DNA from 2 places in the Pseudomonas sp. SWRI18 genome. Region 2 is predicted to be linked to the other one. Evidence: predicted binding sites of a transcription regulator. Region 2 holds the regulator's gene; the other holds the start of a gene.
The links. The regulator FliA, encoded in region 2, starts transcription of late flagellar genes. The targets are predictions, from matches to a motif close to CTAAAGTTTNNNNNNNNNNNGCCGNTAA.
Positions count from the first base shown of each region.

Region 1 (8,674 bases), on a different contig from region 2:
GGTGACCTTGCCGTTCTCATCCGCCGCGTAGCCTTGCAGGCGCGAGGTCCCGGTGTTGTTGGTGATGTAGCCGTCCTTGTCGGCACGGAAAGCGCCGCTGCGGGTGTATTCCAGCGAACCGTCGCTGCCCTTCTGCACGAAGAAACCACCGCCCTGGATCGCCATGTCCAGCACGCCGCCGCTGCCATTGACGTCACCCTGGGTGAACTGCTGGGACACGGCCGCCAGGTTCACACCGTTGCCGATGCTGTTCTGGCCGGTGCCCAATTTGGAGGCGGCGTAAATGTCCGCGAATTCCGCACGGGACGACTTGAAGCCAGTGGTCGCGACGTTGGCGATATTGTTGCCGGTCACGTCCAGTTGTTTGTTGGCCGCATAGAGGCCGCTAAGGCCGATGTTAAAAGACATGTTTCTCTCCCTCTGCCGTCGTTAGCCGGCTCTATGTACCGATAGTCTGGATTTGCGACAGCTTGACGCTGCCCATGCCGCCTGCAAGGTTCAACAGCATTTCGCCGCCGGTCTTGCTCAGGGTCACGCTCGTTACCGTCGCCGGCAGCGAAGTGGCCAGGGCAACGGCGTCGCCCTTATCGTTCTTGGTGGTGGCATTGAAGGTGTAGGTGCCCGCAGGGGCGACCTCGCCCTTGTCGTTTTTGCCGTCCCAGATAAAGTCGGAGGTGCCTGCACTCTGGGCGCCCGTGTCGATGGTGCGCACCACATTGCCGTCTTTGTCGGTGATCTTGATGGACACGTTGCCCGTGGCCGCCGTGACGGCCACCGAGCCGGTCATGCTCTTGCTGGTATCCACCAGCGCCTTGTCGGTCTGGGTGATGATCGAACGTCCGACCAGCGACGACGCCTGCAGCGCTTGCGAAGAACTGAAGTTGCTCGAGATGTTATTCACCGAGTCGTTCAGGGTATTGATGCCTTCCAGGCTGCTGAATTGCGCCAGTTGGGCCACGAACGCGCCGTTGTCTTGCGGCGACAGCGGGTTCTGGTTTTTCAGCTGAGTCACGAGCAATTGCAGGAACGCGTCCTTGCCCAGCGACTGGCTACCCGTCGCCGTCTTGGTGGCGTCGCCGACGCCGCTGTTATTCGTGGCAGTCTTGACCTTGTTGTTGAAAAGGTCCTGGACTGCCGTGTTGTTTGAAGTATCAACGATGGCCATTATTTGGCGCCCCTTATCACTGACCCAGGGTCAGGACCTTCTGCATCATGGTTTTGGCGGTATTCATCATTTCCGCGTTGGTCTGGAACGAGCGGCTGGCGGAAATCATGTCGGCCATTTCCTCGACCACGTTGACGTTGGGGTAGTAGACATAGCCCTTTTCGTTCGCGGCGGGATGGTTGGGTTCGTAGCGGGCTTCCAGGTTGCTCTGGTCTTCAACCACGCCGAGTACCTGCACGCCGGAGCCTGCGGCGCCCTGGTCCTGGAACAGCGAATCGCTGCCGCCGTTCTGGCCGCCCTGGAACATGGTGGCGAACACCGGGTGACGGGCGCGGTAGGTCTGGTCAATGCTCGAAGACACGGTCTCGGCGTTGGCGATGTTACTGGCGACGGTGTTCAAGCGCGTGGTCTGCGCGCTCATGCCACTGCCGGCAATATTGAAAACACTGGACAGGGACATGGCTTACTCTCCACGCAGGGCTGACATCAGCCCTTTGAATTTGCTGTTGAGCAGGGTAAAGCTGGCTTGGAAGTTCACCGAGTTCTCGGCGTAGGCCGATTGCTCCAGTTGGGCGTCGACGGTGTTCTGGTCGATCGACGGCTGCATCGGCGTGCGATACAGCAGCGACTCGTCACCATTGCTCAGGCCTTGCGCTTCGATATGACGGTTGTTGGTCATGTTCAAGGCGAAGGTGCCATTCTTGGTCTTGTCCTGCTGTGCGGCGAGCACGGCGGAGAAGTCCAGGTCCCGAGCCTTGTAGTTCGGGGTGTCGGCGTTGGCAATGTTGTTGGCCAGGACTTCGGCGCGCTGGGCGCGGAAGCCCAGGGCTTGTTCGTGGATACCGAGCGCTTTATCGAAGCTGATGCTCATGGCGGAAACCTTTAGGCTGACCTGCTGTTCGTTAACAGGGCTATAGCAAGGCGCATGCCAATTCTGAGAGAGCCCGTATTCCGGGGCTTTGCGGGGAGGTTGCCGGCGGCGATGCCAGAAAAGCGGCAAGGGGTTTCCGCGTGGCGCCAGTAAAGCGGCAATGGGTGTTGCCGCTATTGGAAGGATTGCCGCAAAAAAAATGGGAGCCAGCTCCCACACAAAGCCTGGCTCCCACACTTTTTGACCTGCGAATTACTTGGCCTGGTAAATGATCCCAGGGCTGCACTGCACCATCTGGTAATGGTCCGGCAAACCGTTCAGCGCTTCGGAAGCACCGAGGAACAGGTAACCGCCGCGCTTGAGCGTGCCGTGGATGCGCAGCAGGATGTCTTTCTTCACCTCGGCCGAAAAGTAGATCAGCACGTTGCGGCAAAACACCATGTCGAACTTGCCCAGGCTGGCGTAGCTGTCGAGCAGGTTGAAGGAACGAAACTCCACACGGCTCTTGATCGGCGCCTTGATCGCCCAGCGCCCCGCCCCTTTCGGATCGAAGTAACGCTGCAGGCGCTCCTGGGACAAACCGCGGCCCAAGGCCAGGCTGTCGTACTCACCGGTCTTGCAATTGGTGAGCATGGTCCCGGACAAGTCGGTGGCGACGATTTGCGCCCCGGCCTTCAACTGGCCCATGTTGGTCCGCTCGAACTCGTCGATCGACATAGAAATCGAGTACGGCTCCTGCCCCGAGGAACACGCGGCCGACCAGATGCGCAGGCGCTGGCCCGGGCTGGCCTTGATGGCTTCCGGCAGCACTTTGCTCTTGAGTACCTCGAAGGGGTAGGTGTCGCGAAACCACAAGGTTTCGTTGGTGGTCATGGCATCGACCACCATCTCCTTGAGACCGCTGCGTGGCTGGCCCTGGATCCGCTGAACCAATTCGCTGAGGGACTTGATGCCCTGCTGCTCCATCAGTTTATTGAGACGGCTGGAAACCAGGTATTGCTTGTTTTCACCGAGCAATATGCCACAGGCTTTTTCCAGGAATACCCGGAACTGTTCAAAATCCAAATTACCTGTAGACACTGATACCGCCTCTAAAAAAACGTGTGACCGCCAGGGGAAAAAACCCTAGCTGTGATCTGCTGCCTTGATCCGATCGACGACCCGGGATGCCAGGTCATCAGGACGGAATTTGGCCAGGAAGTCATCGGCACCGACCTTCTTGACCATCGCCTGGTTGAATACACCCGACAATGAAGTATGCAGGATGATATGCAATTTTTGCATGCGCGGGTCGCTGCGTATCTCGGCCGTGAGGGTGTAGCCGTCCATTTCCGGCATCTCGATGTCGGAAATCATCATCAAGAATTCTTCTTCGGGCTTCTTGCCTTCATCGACCAATTTGCGCAGGTAATCCAGCGCCTGACGGCCATCATTGAGGGCCACCACCTCCACGCCGACCGTTTGCAGGCAACGCGTCACCTGCTTACGCGCCACCGAGGAGTCGTCCACCGTCAGTACGCGCAGGGAGATTGCCTTGTGCGCCGTGTCGGCATCGACCACACCGACCGAGATCGTTTCCGACGTCGGCGCCACTTCGGCCAGAATTTTCTCGACGTCGATGATTTCCACCAACTGGTTATCAACCCGCGTCACGGCCGTGAGGTAGTGATCGCGGCCAGTGCCCTTGGGTGGCGGATGGATCTCTTCCCAGTTCATGTTGACGATGCGTTCCACCGAGCGCACCAGGAAACCCTGGGTCTTGGTGTTGTACTCGGTAATGATCACGAACGGGTTCTCGCGGTCCTGCAAACCCGCCGAACCGGTGGCCAGGGCCAGGTCAAGAATCGGGATCGTCGCGCCACGGATACTGGCAACGCCACATACCACCGGACTGGACTTGGGCATGATCGTCAGCTTGGGGCATTGCAACACTTCCCGCACCTTGAACACGTTGATGCCATATAGCTGCTTGCCATCGAGGCGAAAAAGCAACAACTCCAGGCGATTCTGCCCTACCAGCTGTGTGCGCTGGTTTACTGAATCCATTACTCCTGCCATGCCCAGACTCCTACGCTAAAACCTTTGGGGGTGCGACGCGCACCCAACACGAAACGGCACGAGCTTTGCTATTTACTAGATCATGGATATTAAAACGACGGTTTCCCGACGCCCCACCCTGATACGGTTTTGCAGATGCCTCTGCGTACCGCTGGCGCTGCTTGCCTTGGGCCTGGGCACCAAGGCCCGCGCTGATAACGTCACACTGCCTGATGTACTTATCGGCGTCACTCAGGGCTTTCTTGAGTTCACTGTAGAAGATTATCTGGCGACCACACAGACGCCGGGGCGTTATGAAATCCAGGTCAGCCAGTTGGACCCGCGCCTGCGCATGCCAATGTGCGACAAGGAATTGACAGCCACTCTGGAAAGCCCGGCCCAGCCCATCGGCCGCGTGACGGTCAAAGTGCGCTGCGAAGGCGCCTCGCCCTGGACCGTGTTCGTGCCGGCCCAGGTCAAGCTGTTCCGCGATGTGGTGGTGGTTGCCCGCCCGCTCAAGCGCACCGGCATCATCGGTTTTGAGGACGTCGTGTTGCGCGAACGGGACATCAGCATGATCAGCCAGGGCTACCTGACTTCCGTTGATCAGGCCGTCGGGCAGAAATTGACCCGACCAGTGGTCACCGACCAAGTGATCACCCTGGTACATCTTGAGCAGGCCGAAGTGATTCGCAAGGGTGACCAGGTGGTGATTTCCGCCAGCAGTGGCGGGTTGAACGTAAAAATGCCGGGTGAAGCGCTGGCCAACGGTGGCATGAGCGAGCAGATCCGGGTCAAGAACCTCAACTCCAACCGCGTGATCAAGGCGCGGGTCACAGCCCCAGGGCAAGTGGAGGTCGCTTTATAGATCACTGGTACAGGACGCCGGCATTTCCTACACTGTGCACGAGAAGTCCCGTGTGGAGATTTATTGTCATTCGCGCCTAAAGTTTGTTTGGGTATGGCCGAAAACATGGCAAGCGTCCAAATACCCAGAGGTTTTTTGATCATGGTCATCGATTTCAGCCGTTTAAATAACACCCCGACGACGTCAGGCACTGCGCGTACTACCGGCAAGGAAAACGTAGAAGCCAAGGCCCCGCCACTGCCCGCTAAGGCAGAACAGGCGAGCGCCAGCCAGAGCGGGGAGTCCGTACACCTGAGCAATGAGGCTCAACAGTTGCAGAAGGTCACTGACTCGCTGCGCGATCAACCGGTGGTCAATAAAGCCCGTGTGGCCGAATTGAAACAGGCAATCGCCGATGGCAGCTATAAAGTCGACAGCAACCGTGTAGCCAGCAAGCTGCTCAATTTCGAAGCCGAGCGCTAGGCAAAGGCCTGCGCCGGGCTTTTGGACGCTTAAACCCCAAGGCCAGCCATGCATCACGACGAAAATCTGCTTCAACTGATCCTTGATGATCTTGAGCCGACGCAACAACTGCTCGAGCTGCTCAAGGAAGAATCCCTGGCCCTCTACGGCCGGGACATGCCGCTGCTGGAAGAAATTCTGGCGCGCAAGCAGTCGCTGATTGTCCTGCTGGAACAGCACGGCAAAAAGCGCAGCCAGATCCTAATCAGCCTGGGCCTGCCGGCTGACCATGACGGCCTGGCGCAACTGGCCAGCCACTCCTCGGTCGGCGATCAATTGCTCGCCCAGAGTAAAGAACTCAATCAACTGCTCAGCCAGTGCCAGGAAGCCAACCTGCTCAACGGCCAGTCGATCCAGCTTCAACAAGCTACGACCGCCAACCAGTTGCGCATACTTCACGGCGGCGAGCCTCCAGCGCTCTACAACGCGCAGGGTTCCACCTCGCGCCTGGTCAAGCCAAGCACCCGCAGCCAAGCCTGACGCGGGTTTTACAGCGTGGCCTATCCAAGGCGCGCCACATACTGGCAGAATGCCCGCTCTTGCGTGTAGTCGTATTTTGTCTGGAGATGGAAGAACCGTGTTCAACGCCCTTAATGCGGAAGATGCCCCGCAGCCCCCCAAGGTCCTCACCACGCCTCTGGAAATCGCCAGCACCTTGCGGATGCTGCAAGAAAGTCACGACCCGCTGATCATCTCCTTCCACGAACGCAGCCAGCGCTTCCAGAGTTACCTGGTGGACGTGGACCGTGACGGCCACAAGATGATTCTGGATGAAATGATTCCCCGCGACGGTGAACGCCACCTCGAAAGCGGCGAACCCTTTCGCATCGAAGGTTTCCACGACGGCGTGCGTGTCGCCTGGGAAAGCAAAGGCACCCTCACCGTCAGCGAAAAAGACGGCCACCGTGTCTACACCGGCAGCATGCCTGACGAGGTGGTCTACCATCAGCGTCGCAATGCCTTCCGCGCCGCCCTGAAGCTGGCGCAGCTGGTCAACATCGAACTCGATGGCGAGAAGCTCCAGGCACCTGTGCGCGGCAAACTCCTGGATATTTCCGCCACCGGTTGCAAACTGCGCTTTGAAGGGGACATTTCCGAGCGCCTGCAGCTGGGCCAGGTCTACGAGCGCTTCATGGCCGCCCTGCCCTTTGGCAGCATGACCACCTCGGTCGAACTGCGGCACCTGCACTTCGAAGAACGGATCAACATTACCTTCGCCGGCGTGCGCTTTCACAACATGAGCGGCCTGGTGCAGCGTCAAGTCGAACGTTTTGTCTACCAGCTGCAACGCGAAGCGCGGCGCTTCGACAAAGACGACGATTTTTAACCTGAAATCGCGATAAAAAAACGGGCGGTTCCTGATGGGAACCGCCCGTTTTTGCGTTCAGGGGCGCGCCCTGCTCAAGTCATGCGGATGCTCTTCGGGACCCAGCGGCTCCGGCGGCCCTTCGAAGGGCGGCTCATCGGTCGATGGCTGCGCATCGTCTTGCGGCTCCGGGTCGGGCACGCTCACCTGCATCTGCTCCTGCACCACCTGCTCGTCTACCCGTGGATCGAGCGCAGCCACCAATGGCGAACTGGACATGCTGTCGGGCATTGCCACATGATGCAGCGGCGCGTCTTCCACCTGATGCAGGTTGGTCACGGCTTTGGGGCGGATTCGCCACACCAGGATCAGCGCGCACAGGCTGAAAAACGCATACAGCATCTGGTTGCCGAAGAGCTTCATGATTACCCCGGCCAGCAGCGGCCCGATGCTGGCGCCGATGCCATAGGTCACCAACAGCATGGCCGTCAGCGATACCCGGCGATCACCTTCCACATGGTCGTTGGAGAACGCCACGGCCAGCGGGTACAGGCAGAATTGCACCAGCGAACACAGGAAGCCCGCCACGAACAGCACTTCCAGCGGCACATGGGTCATGATCGCCAGGGGCAGTGCCGCCACGGCCAGGCACAAGGCAAAGCAGCGGATCAACAGCGCTCGGTCATACCGGTCCGATAACCAGCCCAACGGCCACTGCACCAACAGGCCGGCAAAAATGCAGCTACCCATGAACAAACCGACCTGCTCGGTCGTCAGCCCTTGCTGGGACGCATACAGCGGCGCCAGGCCGTAGAATGAGCCGACGATCAACCCGGCCCCCAGCACCGTACTCAGCGACTGCGGCACGCGCTTGATAAAGAAGCGCGGTTCCATCGGCGCAGGATGCAGCGCCGCCGGGTGAATGCGCCGGGTCATTGCCACCGGCACAAGGCACAGGGCAAAGCACAGCGCTACCAGCATCAACAGCTCGAGGCCAAGCTGGGGATGCAACACCAGGATCAATTGCCCCAGCACCAGGCCGAGGTAGGACGCGATCATGTACAGGCTGAACACCACGCCACGCTGCTTGGCGTCCGCCTGCTCATTGAGCCAGCTTTCGATGACCATGTACTGGCACATCATCCCCAGGCCCACGATCACCCGCAACACGATCCAGGCCGGCAACCAGTCGACCAGGCCGTGGCCCAGCACCGCAGCGCCGACGATGCCGGCACAAGTGGCGTAGGCCCGGATGTGCCCGACCCGAGCAATCAGGCGGTGCCCGATCTTGCCACCCAGCACCAAACCAAAGTAGTTGGCGGCCATCAGCGCACCCACCCACAGGCTGTCGACATTGTCGGCCGCCAGGCGCAAAGCCAGGTAAGTGCTGAGCAGGCCGGAGCCGATCAACATCATCAAAGAGGCGAAATAAAGGGCTCGAAAAGATTTCCAGATCTGGCGCATCGGCGTTCCGAGCGGCTCCTTGCGGTAAGAATCAGGGCTATCGGCATGATAGTCCGGGGTAGTCAGTTCCGGACAGGCGGTTTGCGCCGTTCCGGGGATTATTTTGCCTACAGCTCAGACGCTGCCCGGCTGCTTGCAAGGTACATGGATTGCGATAAATACACCGCGCACGTGCTGTGAACCCTGAACATCGGCAAGGTTCGACCCGAGTGTGAAAAGCGCGCACAAAAAAGCCCTGCCAGAAGGTCTGGGCAGGGCTTTTGGATCTGGTGTCCCAGGGCCGGTTCGAACGGCCAACCTTCCCCTTAGGAGGGGGATGCTCTATCCAATTGAGCTACTGGGACATGTGATAGCCGCGGCGCCAAATGCGCGGCGACGGACGGCGTGCATGTTAACGGCCAAGGTGGGTTTTGTCATGTCGTCCTTAGGCTTTTTGAGTGTAGGCCGCTCCCTGCACGAGCA
Region 1 covers NZ_JACCQQ010000031.1:39,775-48,448, reverse strand. Annotated here, with positions in the region: gene flgE (flagellar hook protein FlgE) at 1-408, opposite strand, end outside; gene flgD (flagellar hook assembly protein FlgD) at 440-1,165, opposite strand; gene flgC (flagellar basal body rod protein FlgC) at 1,182-1,625, opposite strand; gene flgB (flagellar basal body rod protein FlgB) at 1,629-2,036, opposite strand; gene cheR (protein-glutamate O-methyltransferase CheR) at 2,289-3,116, opposite strand; gene H0Z09_RS25110 (chemotaxis protein CheV) at 3,162-4,094, opposite strand; gene flgA (flagellar basal body P-ring formation chaperone FlgA) at 4,177-4,941, shown strand; gene flgM (flagellar biosynthesis anti-sigma factor FlgM) at 5,083-5,403, shown strand; gene H0Z09_RS25095 (flagellar protein FlgN) at 5,452-5,922, shown strand; gene H0Z09_RS25090 (flagellar brake protein) at 6,020-6,769, shown strand; gene H0Z09_RS25085 (MFS transporter) at 6,827-8,212, opposite strand; tRNA gene H0Z09_RS25080 (tRNA-Arg) at 8,480-8,556, opposite strand.
Region 1: a site for FliA is predicted at 5,018-5,045, ahead of flgM (flagellar biosynthesis anti-sigma factor FlgM). Genes of this name have one in related genera too.

Region 2 (8,674 bases):
ATCGGCCACGCCTTCCAGGCCCAACAGGCCTTCCTTGCGGGCGGTGAGGCTCCAGTTGACCACGCGGTCGATGCCGCCGGCCAAATCGACACGCGGCGGAAAGATGATCCAGATAAGGATCTGCATCGCCCGCTTGAACGAGCTCATAGGCGACTGCAGCAACGCCGCGCCCACGGTGCCGCCGATCACGATCAGCGCCGCCGGGCCGTTGGCCAGGGCACCGAGGTGGCCGCCTTCGAGGTAGTTGCCGCCGATGATCGCGACAAACGCCATGATGATGCCGATCAGGCTCAATACATCCATCAGAGGCAGGCCTCCACCAGATGCTTGCCGATGTCGTCCAAGCTGTAGACGGCGTCGGCCAAGTCAGCCTTGACGATGGCCATGGGCATGCCATAGATCACGCAGCTGGCTTCGTCCTGGGCCCAGATGGCGCTGCCGCCCTGCTTGAGCAGGCGCGCGCCTTCACGGCCGTCGGCGCCCATGCCGGTGAGCACCACCGCCAGAACTTTGTCGCCGTAGGACTTGGCCGCCGAACCGAAGGTGATGTCCACGCACGGCTTGTAATTCAAGCGTTCATCGCCCGGCAGGATTTTGATCGCGCCGCGACCATCCACCATCATCTGCTTGCCGCCTGGCGCCAGCAGCGCCAAGCCTGGACGCAGGATGTCGCCATCCTCGGCTTCCTTGACGCTGATGCGGCACAGCTTGTCCAGGCGCTCGGCGAAGGCCTTGGTGAACGCGGCGGGCATATGCTGGATCAACACGATCGGCGCCGGGAAGTTGGCCGGCAGCTGGGTCAAGACGCGCTGCAGGGCCACCGGGCCGCCGGTGGATGTGCCGATGGCGACCAGCTTGTAGGCTTTGCGCTTGGGCGCGGGCGAATGCGCCGCAGCGGGCGCCGACGTGCGCACCGGCGGCGGGGCTGGGCGTGCGACTGGAGCAGGGCGACCGAACGTAGAGCCGGTGGACGCAGCAGGTGCGGCAACCGGCGCAGGTGCGGGCGCCGGCGCGCTGAACAGACTGCGACGGTTACTGCGCGAAATGCTGTGCACTTTCTCGCACAGCATCTGCTTGACCTTGTCGGGGTTGCGCGAGATGTCTTCGAAATTCTTCGGCAGGAAGTCCACCGCGCCGGCGTCCAGCGCATCCAGGGTCACCCGGGCGCCTTCGTGGGTCAGCGAGGAGAACATCAACACCGGGGTCGGGCAGCGTTGCATGATATGCCGAACTGCCGTGATGCCATCCATCATCGGCATCTCGTAGTCCATGGTGATCACGTCGGGCTTCAATGCAATGGCTTGATCAATCGCCTCTTTGCCATTGGTGGCCGTACCGACCACCTGGATCGTTGGATCGGCGGAAAGAATTTCCGAGACGCGGCGGCGGAAGAAACCCGAATCGTCCACCACCAGGACCTTGACTACCATAAGCACTCCGTTAGGCGGGACGGGCAATACCGCCCTGACCCACCAGAATCAAATACGCCGAGCGGCGTAACGCTTGAGCATGCTCGGAACATCGAGAATCAGCGCGATCCGACCGTCACCGGTGATGGTCGCACCCGACATGCCCGGGGTTCCCTGCAGCATTTTGCCCAAAGGCTTGATGACCACTTCTTCCTGCCCCACCAGTTGATCGACGACAAAGCCGATACGCTGGGTGCCCACGGAGAGAATCACCACATGGCCTTCGCGCTGCTCTTCATGGGCAGCCGAGGCGACCAGCCAGCGCTTGAGGTAGAACAGCGGCAATGCCTTGTCGCGTACGATCACCACTTCCTGGCCGTCCACCACGTTGGTGCGCGACAGGTCGAGGTGGAAGATCTCGTTGACGTTGACCAGCGGGAAAGCGAAGGCCTGGTTGCCCAGCATCACCATCAGGGTCGGCATGATCGCCAGGGTCAACGGCACCTTGATGACGATCTTCGAGCCCTGGCCCTTGGTCGAGTAGATATTGATCGAGCCGTTGAGCTGGCTGATCTTGGTCTTCACCACGTCCATGCCCACGCCACGGCCCGACACGTCGGAAATCTCGGTCTTGGTCGAGAAGCCCGGGGCGAAGATCAGGTTGTAGCACTCGGTGTCGGTCAGGCGGTCGGCGGCATCCTTGTCCATCACGCCACGCTTGACCGCGATATTGCGCAGAATGGCCGGGTCCATGCCTTTGCCGTCATCGGTGATCGACAGCAGGATATGATCGCCTTCCTGTTCCGCCGCCAGGATCACCTTGCCGCCCCGGGACTTGCCCGAGGCTTCACGTTCTTCCGGGGTTTCCACGCCGTGGTCGACGGCGTTGCGCACCAAGTGGACCAGCGGGTCGGCCAGGGCCTCGACCAGGTTTTTGTCGAGGTCGGTTTCTTCACCCACCAGTTCCAGGTTGATCTCTTTCTTGAGCTGGCGCGCCAGGTCGCGAACCAGACGCGGGAAGCGGCCGAAGACTTTCTTGATCGGCTGCATCCGCGTCTTCATCACGGCGGTCTGCAGGTCGGCGGTGACCACGTCGAGGTTCGACACGGCCTTTTGCATGGCTTCATCGCCGCTGCTCAGGCCCAGTCGCACCAGGCGGTTACGCACCAGTACCAGCTCGCCGACCATGTTCATGATGTCGTCCAGGCGCGCGGTATCAACGCGCACGGTGGTTTCGGCTTCAGTGGCGGGCTTGTCGGCCACCGGCGCCGCGGCGGCACGCGCCGGAGCAGGTGCAACGGCGGGGGTTGGCGCTGGCGCTGGCTTGGCCACCGGTGCCGGGGCGGCCGCTTTGGCAGCAACCGGTGCAGCCGTGGCGGCCGGGGCCACTTCGCTGAACTTGCCCTTGCCGTGCAATTCGTCCAGCAGCGACTCGAACTCGTGGTCCGAGATCAGGCCATCGCCGGCGGGCGCGGCACTGACGGCGGCAGGCGCTGCGGCAGTAGCAGCCGTGGCGGCGACATTCGGCAAGGCGTCGGCCGCGAACGTGCCCTTGCCATGCAGTTGGTCGAGCAAGGCTTCGAATTCGTCATCGGTGATGTCGGTGCTGGCTTTGGCGGCCGGCGCATCCACAGCGGTGCTTGCGGCAGCCGCAGGCGCCACGGCGTCGGCCGCGAACTGGCCTTTGCCATGCAACTGGTCGAGCAGGGATTCGAACTCTGCATCGGAGATGTCTTCGCTGGTCGGTGCCGCCGGCGGCGCAACGGCGGCCGGTGCTTCGGCCTCGGCCTTCACCGCGCTGAGGGAGTTGAGCAGTTGCTCAAACTCGCTGTCGGTCACATCCGGCTCGGCTTGCGCCACAGGCTCCGGTGCAGCCTCAGCCACCGGGGCGGCGGACAGGTCGGCAGGCTCTGCATAGCGCGCCAGGGCGGCCAGCAGTTCCGGGGTGGCGGCGGTAACCGGTGCACGTTCACGCACTTGGCTGAACATGCCATTGACCGCGTCCAGTGCTTCGAGAATCACGTCCATCAATTCCGAGTCAACCTGACGCTCACCCTTGCGCAGGATGTCGAACACGTTCTCGGCGATGTGGCAGCACTCCACCAGCTCATGGAGCTGGAGGAAGCCGGCGCCCCCTTTTACAGTGTGAAAACCGCGAAAAATTGCATTGAGCAGGTTCGCATCATCCGGTCGGCTTTCCAGCTCGACCAGTTGCTCGGACAGTTGCTCTAAAATTTCGCCGGCCTCTACAAGGAAATCCTGAAGGATTTCTTCATCGGCGCCGAAGCTCATGGGTGTGCTCCTTAGAAGCCTAAACTGGATAACAGGTCATCGACATCATCTTGACCCGATACAACGTCTTCACGTTTATCGGCATGAATCTGCGGACCTTCACCCTTGGCGAGATGTTTTTGTGGATCTTTTTCCGAGAGGATCGCTTCGCGGTCATGTTCGATGCCTGCAAAGCGGTCTACCTGGCCTGCCATCAGCACTAATTTGAGCAAGTTGCTTTCCACTTCGGTGACCAATTGGGTCACACGCTTGATCACCTGGCCGGTAAGGTCCTGGTAATCCTGGGCGAGCAGAATGTCGTTGAGGTTGCTGGAAACCGTGCGGTTTTCCTGCTCGCTGCGTGACAAGAACCCTTCGACCCGACGCGCCAATTCACGGAACTCTTCAGCCCCGACTTCACGGCGCATGAAACGGCCCCAGTCAACGCTGAGCGCCTGGGCTTCGGTGGCCATGCCATTGACCAAAGGCGTGGCGTTTTCCACCAGGTCCATGGTGCGGTTGGCCGCCGCCTCGGTCAGCCTGACCACATAGGACAGGCGTTCGGTGGCATCGGTGATCTGCGAGATTTCTTCGGCCTGGGGCATGTGCGGGTCAATCTGGAAATTGACGATCGCACTGTGCAGCTCGCGCGTGAGCTTGCCCACTTCCTGGTACAGGCCGCGGTCACGGGTCTGGTTGAGCTCATGGATTAACTGCACCGCGTCGCCGAACTGGCCTTTTTCAAGGCTTTCGACCAACTGGTGAGCATGCTTTTTCAGGGTCGACTCAAAGTCGCCCTGTGACGTTTCTTTATGCTCCATAGCTCCCCCGCGATGGCATTAGCCGTGGATGCGTTCGAAGATTTTTTCGATCTTCTCTTTCAAGGCCAATGCAGTGAATGGCTTGACCACGTAACCGTTTACCCCGGCTTGGGCGGCTTCGATGATCTGCTCACGCTTGGCTTCGGCGGTCACCATCAACACGGGAAGGCTGCGCAGTTTTTCGTCGGCACGCACGTGGCGCAGCAAGTCGATACCGGTCATGCCAGGCATGTTCCAGTCCGTTACCAGAAAGTCGATGCTCCCGCTGTTGAGGATCGGAATCGCGGTAATGCCGTCGTCCGCCTCGACCGTGTTAGTGAACCCAAGGTCACGCAACAGGTTTTTTATGATCCGCCGCATCGTTGAGAAGTCATCAACGATGAGGATTTTCATGTTCTTGTCCAATTCGACCTCCAAGCAGTCTTAAACGCGCCCAGCACCTGGACGCGCCATTTCAATCAACAGGCATTACACAAAAAGGACTGCCGGGGGCACCACGGGCCGAACCCGCAAAGGCTTGGCGCCCTCGCGGTATCGTCTGCAGTGCCCCCCACACTGCCTGTCAGCGCGCTCGCCACTCTCCCAAACGCCCCCGCAAGCGGGCTGCGCACTGGCTATGCAACTGGCTGACCCGCGATTCGCTGACCCCCAGGACCTCACCGATTTCCTTGAGGTTCAGCTCTTCGTCGTAGTACAGCGCCAACACCAGCCGCTCACGCTCCGGCAAATTGGCAATCGCGTCCGCCAACGCCCCCTGGAAGCGTTCATCCTCCAGGTCGCGCGATGGCTCCATATGAGCGCTCGCGCCGTCCTCATGCAGCCCTTCGTGTTCGCCGTCCTGCAACAGGTCGTCGAAACTGAACAGGCGGCTGCCCAAGGTATCGTTCAAAATCCCGTAATAATCGTCGAGACTCAATTGGAGTTCGGCCGCAACTTCGTGATCTTTAGCGTCGCGACCGGTTTTTGCTTCAATTGCGCGAATTGCGTCACTGACCATGCGCGTATTGCGGTGCACCGAACGCGGCGCCCAATCACCCTTGCGCACCTCGTCGAGCATCGCGCCACGGATACGGATCCCCGCATACGTCTCGAAACTGGCACCCTTGCTCGCGTCATATTTGGTCGACACTTCGAGCAGGCCGATCATGCCGGCCTGGATCAAGTCTTCGACCTGGACGCTCGCGGGCAGGCGTGCCAACAGGTGGTAGGCAATGCGCTTGACCAACGGCGCGTAGCGCTCGATCAACTCGCCCTGGCTGTCACGGGCGGATTTCTTATAGGCGTTGTAGCCGTTCGCTGTCATAGCACCGGTCCTGCGCTCGTCTGATGCACCAATCGCTCGACGAAAAACTCCAGATGCCCCCGCGGATTGGCGGGCAACGGCCAGGTATCGACCTTCTGGGCAATAGCCTTGAACGCCAATGCGCATTTGGAACGAGGGAACGCTTCGTAGACCGCACGCTGCTTTTGCACAGCCTTGCGCACACACTCGTCGTAGGGAACTGCGCCAACGTATTGTAAGGCGACATCGAGAAAGCGATCCGTGACCTTGGTCAACTTGGCGAACAGGTTGCGCCCTTCCTGCGGGCTCTGGGCCATGTTGGCCAGGACGCGGAAGCGGTTCATGCCGTAGTCGCGATTAAGCAGTTTGATCAGGGCGTAGGCGTCGGTGATCGAGGTGGGTTCATCGCAGACCACCAGCAGCACTTCCTGCGCGGCGCGCACAAAGCTGACCACGGACTCGCCGATCCCGGCGGCGGTGTCGATCACCAGCACGTCGAGGTTGTCGCCTATGTCGCTGAAGGCCTGGATCAGGCCGGCATGCTGCGCCGGGCTCAGGTGCACCATGCTCTGGGTACCGGAGGCGGCCGGCACGATGCGGATGCCACCGGGGCCCTGCAACAGCACATCGCGCAGCTCGCAGCGGCCCTCGATCACATCGGCGAGGGTGTGCTTGGGCGTCAGCCCCAGCAGAACGTCGACGTTCGCCAGCCCCAGGTCAGCATCCAGCAGCATGACGCGGCGGCCAAGCTCTGCCAGGGCCAGGGACAAATTCACTGACACGTTAGTTTTCCCGACGCCACCTTTGCCGCCGGTCACCGCGATCACCTGTACGGGATGCATGCTGCCCATTTTATTTCTTTACCTTGTCTTGCTTAGACGCAGGCTACATGGCTTGGCCGCGTGAATCGCTTGCAGACCATCGATGTAGATACATTTCATGGTGTTCATCCTGACCTATCCCACCCGTTTTGCCGGGTTGTGGTAAAGGTCGGCGAACATATCGGCCATCGCTTCCTCGCTAGGCTCTTCTTGCATTTGCACGCTGACTGCACGGCTGACCAATTGATGACGGCGCGGCAGATGCAGATCATCCGGGATCCGCGGGCCGTCGGTCAGGTAGGCGACCGGCAATTCATGACTGATGGCCAGGCTCAGCACCTCGCCCAGGCTCGCGGTTTCATCGAGCTTGGTGAGGATACAACCGGCCAGGCCGCAGCGCTTGTAGCTATGGTACGCAGCGGTAAGAACCTGTTTCTGGCTGGTGGTTGCAAGCACCAGGTAATTTTTCGACTTGATGCCACGCCCGGCCAGGCTTTCCAGCTGCATGCGCAATGCCGGGTCGCTGGCTTGCAGGCCGGCGGTATCGATCAGCACCACACGCTTGCGCAGCAGCGGGTCGAGGGCGTTGGCCAGGGACTGGCCCGGGTCGACGTGGGTCACCGACACATTGAGGATGCGGCCCAGGGTCTTGAGCTGTTCCTGGGCACCGATGCGGTAGCTGTCCATGCTCACCAGGGCGATATTCTGCGCGCCGTACTTGAGTACGTAACGGGCGGCCAGCTTGGCCAGGGTGGTGGTCTTGCCCATGCCGGCGGGACCGACCATGGCAATCACCCCGCCCTCTTCCAGCGGTTCGATTTCCGGCGTGGCGATCATGCGCGCCAAGTGAGCCAGCAGCATGCGCCAAGCCTGGCGGGGCTCTTGGATCTCGGTGGTCAAGGCCAGCAGGTCGCGGGACAACGGGCCGGACAGGCCGATGCGTTGCAGGCGGCGCCACAGGTTGGCCTGTTGCGGCTTGCTGCCTTGCAGTTGGGTCCAGGCCAGCGAGCCAAGCTGCACTTCGAGCAGCTCACGCAGGCCGTTGAGTTCAAAGCGCATCGAGTCGAATGCGCGCGGGTCGACAGCAGCGGCCGGGGCAGGCGCTGCCGGACGCGGCGGCTCTTTGAACGTCGGTTCGACCAAGGGCTCGGCCGCGGTCAGCGGCAGGCCGGCGAACAACTGGCGGTTGGTGGTGGCATCGCTGTCACCGCGCATGCTCAGTTCGGCCTGGGCCGAGACAATGCGCGAGGCCGTCTTGCGCAGCTCGTCTTCGAGCTCCATGTTCGGCACGCGCGGCGCCAGGGCCTGGGGGGTGTAATCCAGGGCAGCCGTCAGCTCGACACCGCCGGCAATACGACGGTTACCGATAATCGCGGCGTCGGCGCCCAGCTCATCACGAACCAGTTTCATGGCCTGACGCATATCGGCGGCGAAAAAACGCTTCACTTGCATAACCCACTACCCTCAGCCGTTGGGCCCTACTGTCGCGACGATAGTCACTTGCTTGTTGTCAGGAATTTCCTGATAAGCCAAAACGTGCAAATTCGGTACTGCCAGGCGTCCAAACCGCGACAACATCGCGCGGACCGGGCCGGCCACCAGCAAGATCACCGGCTGGCCCTGCATTTCCTGGCGCTGTGCGGCGTCGATCAACGAACGCTGCAGCTTCTCAGCCATGCTTGGCTCCAGCAGGACGCCTTCTTCCTGGCCTTGACCTGCCTTCTGAATACTATTGAGCAATATTTGTTCCAACCTGGGTTCCAAGGTGATCACAGGCAGCTCGGAGTCAAGCCCTACAATGCTTTGCACGATTGCGCGCGACAATCCGACGCGCACCGCGGCCACCAGCGCGGCAGTATCTTGACTCTTGGCGGCATTGTTCGCGATGGCCTCGGCAATGCTGCGAATGTCGCGCACCGGCACCTGTTCGGCCAGCAGCGCCTGCAACACCTTGAGCAATTGCGACAGCGACAGCACGCCCGGCACCAGCTCTTCGGCGAGTTTTGGCGAGGCTTTGCCGAGCAAACCCATCAATTGCTGGACTTCCTCGTGGCCAATCAGCTCATGGGA
Region 2 covers NZ_JACCQQ010000030.1:1,760-10,433, reverse strand. Annotated here, with positions in the region: gene H0Z09_RS24770 (flagellar motor protein) at 1-303, opposite strand, end outside; gene H0Z09_RS24765 (chemotaxis response regulator protein-glutamate methylesterase) at 303-1,430, opposite strand; gene H0Z09_RS24760 (chemotaxis protein CheA) at 1,479-3,701, opposite strand; gene H0Z09_RS24755 (protein phosphatase CheZ) at 3,713-4,501, opposite strand; gene H0Z09_RS24750 (chemotaxis response regulator CheY) at 4,520-4,894, opposite strand; gene fliA (RNA polymerase sigma factor FliA) at 5,064-5,804, opposite strand; gene fleN (flagellar synthesis regulator FleN) at 5,801-6,634, opposite strand; gene flhF (flagellar biosynthesis protein FlhF) at 6,740-8,056, opposite strand; gene flhA (flagellar biosynthesis protein FlhA) at 8,069-8,674, opposite strand, start outside.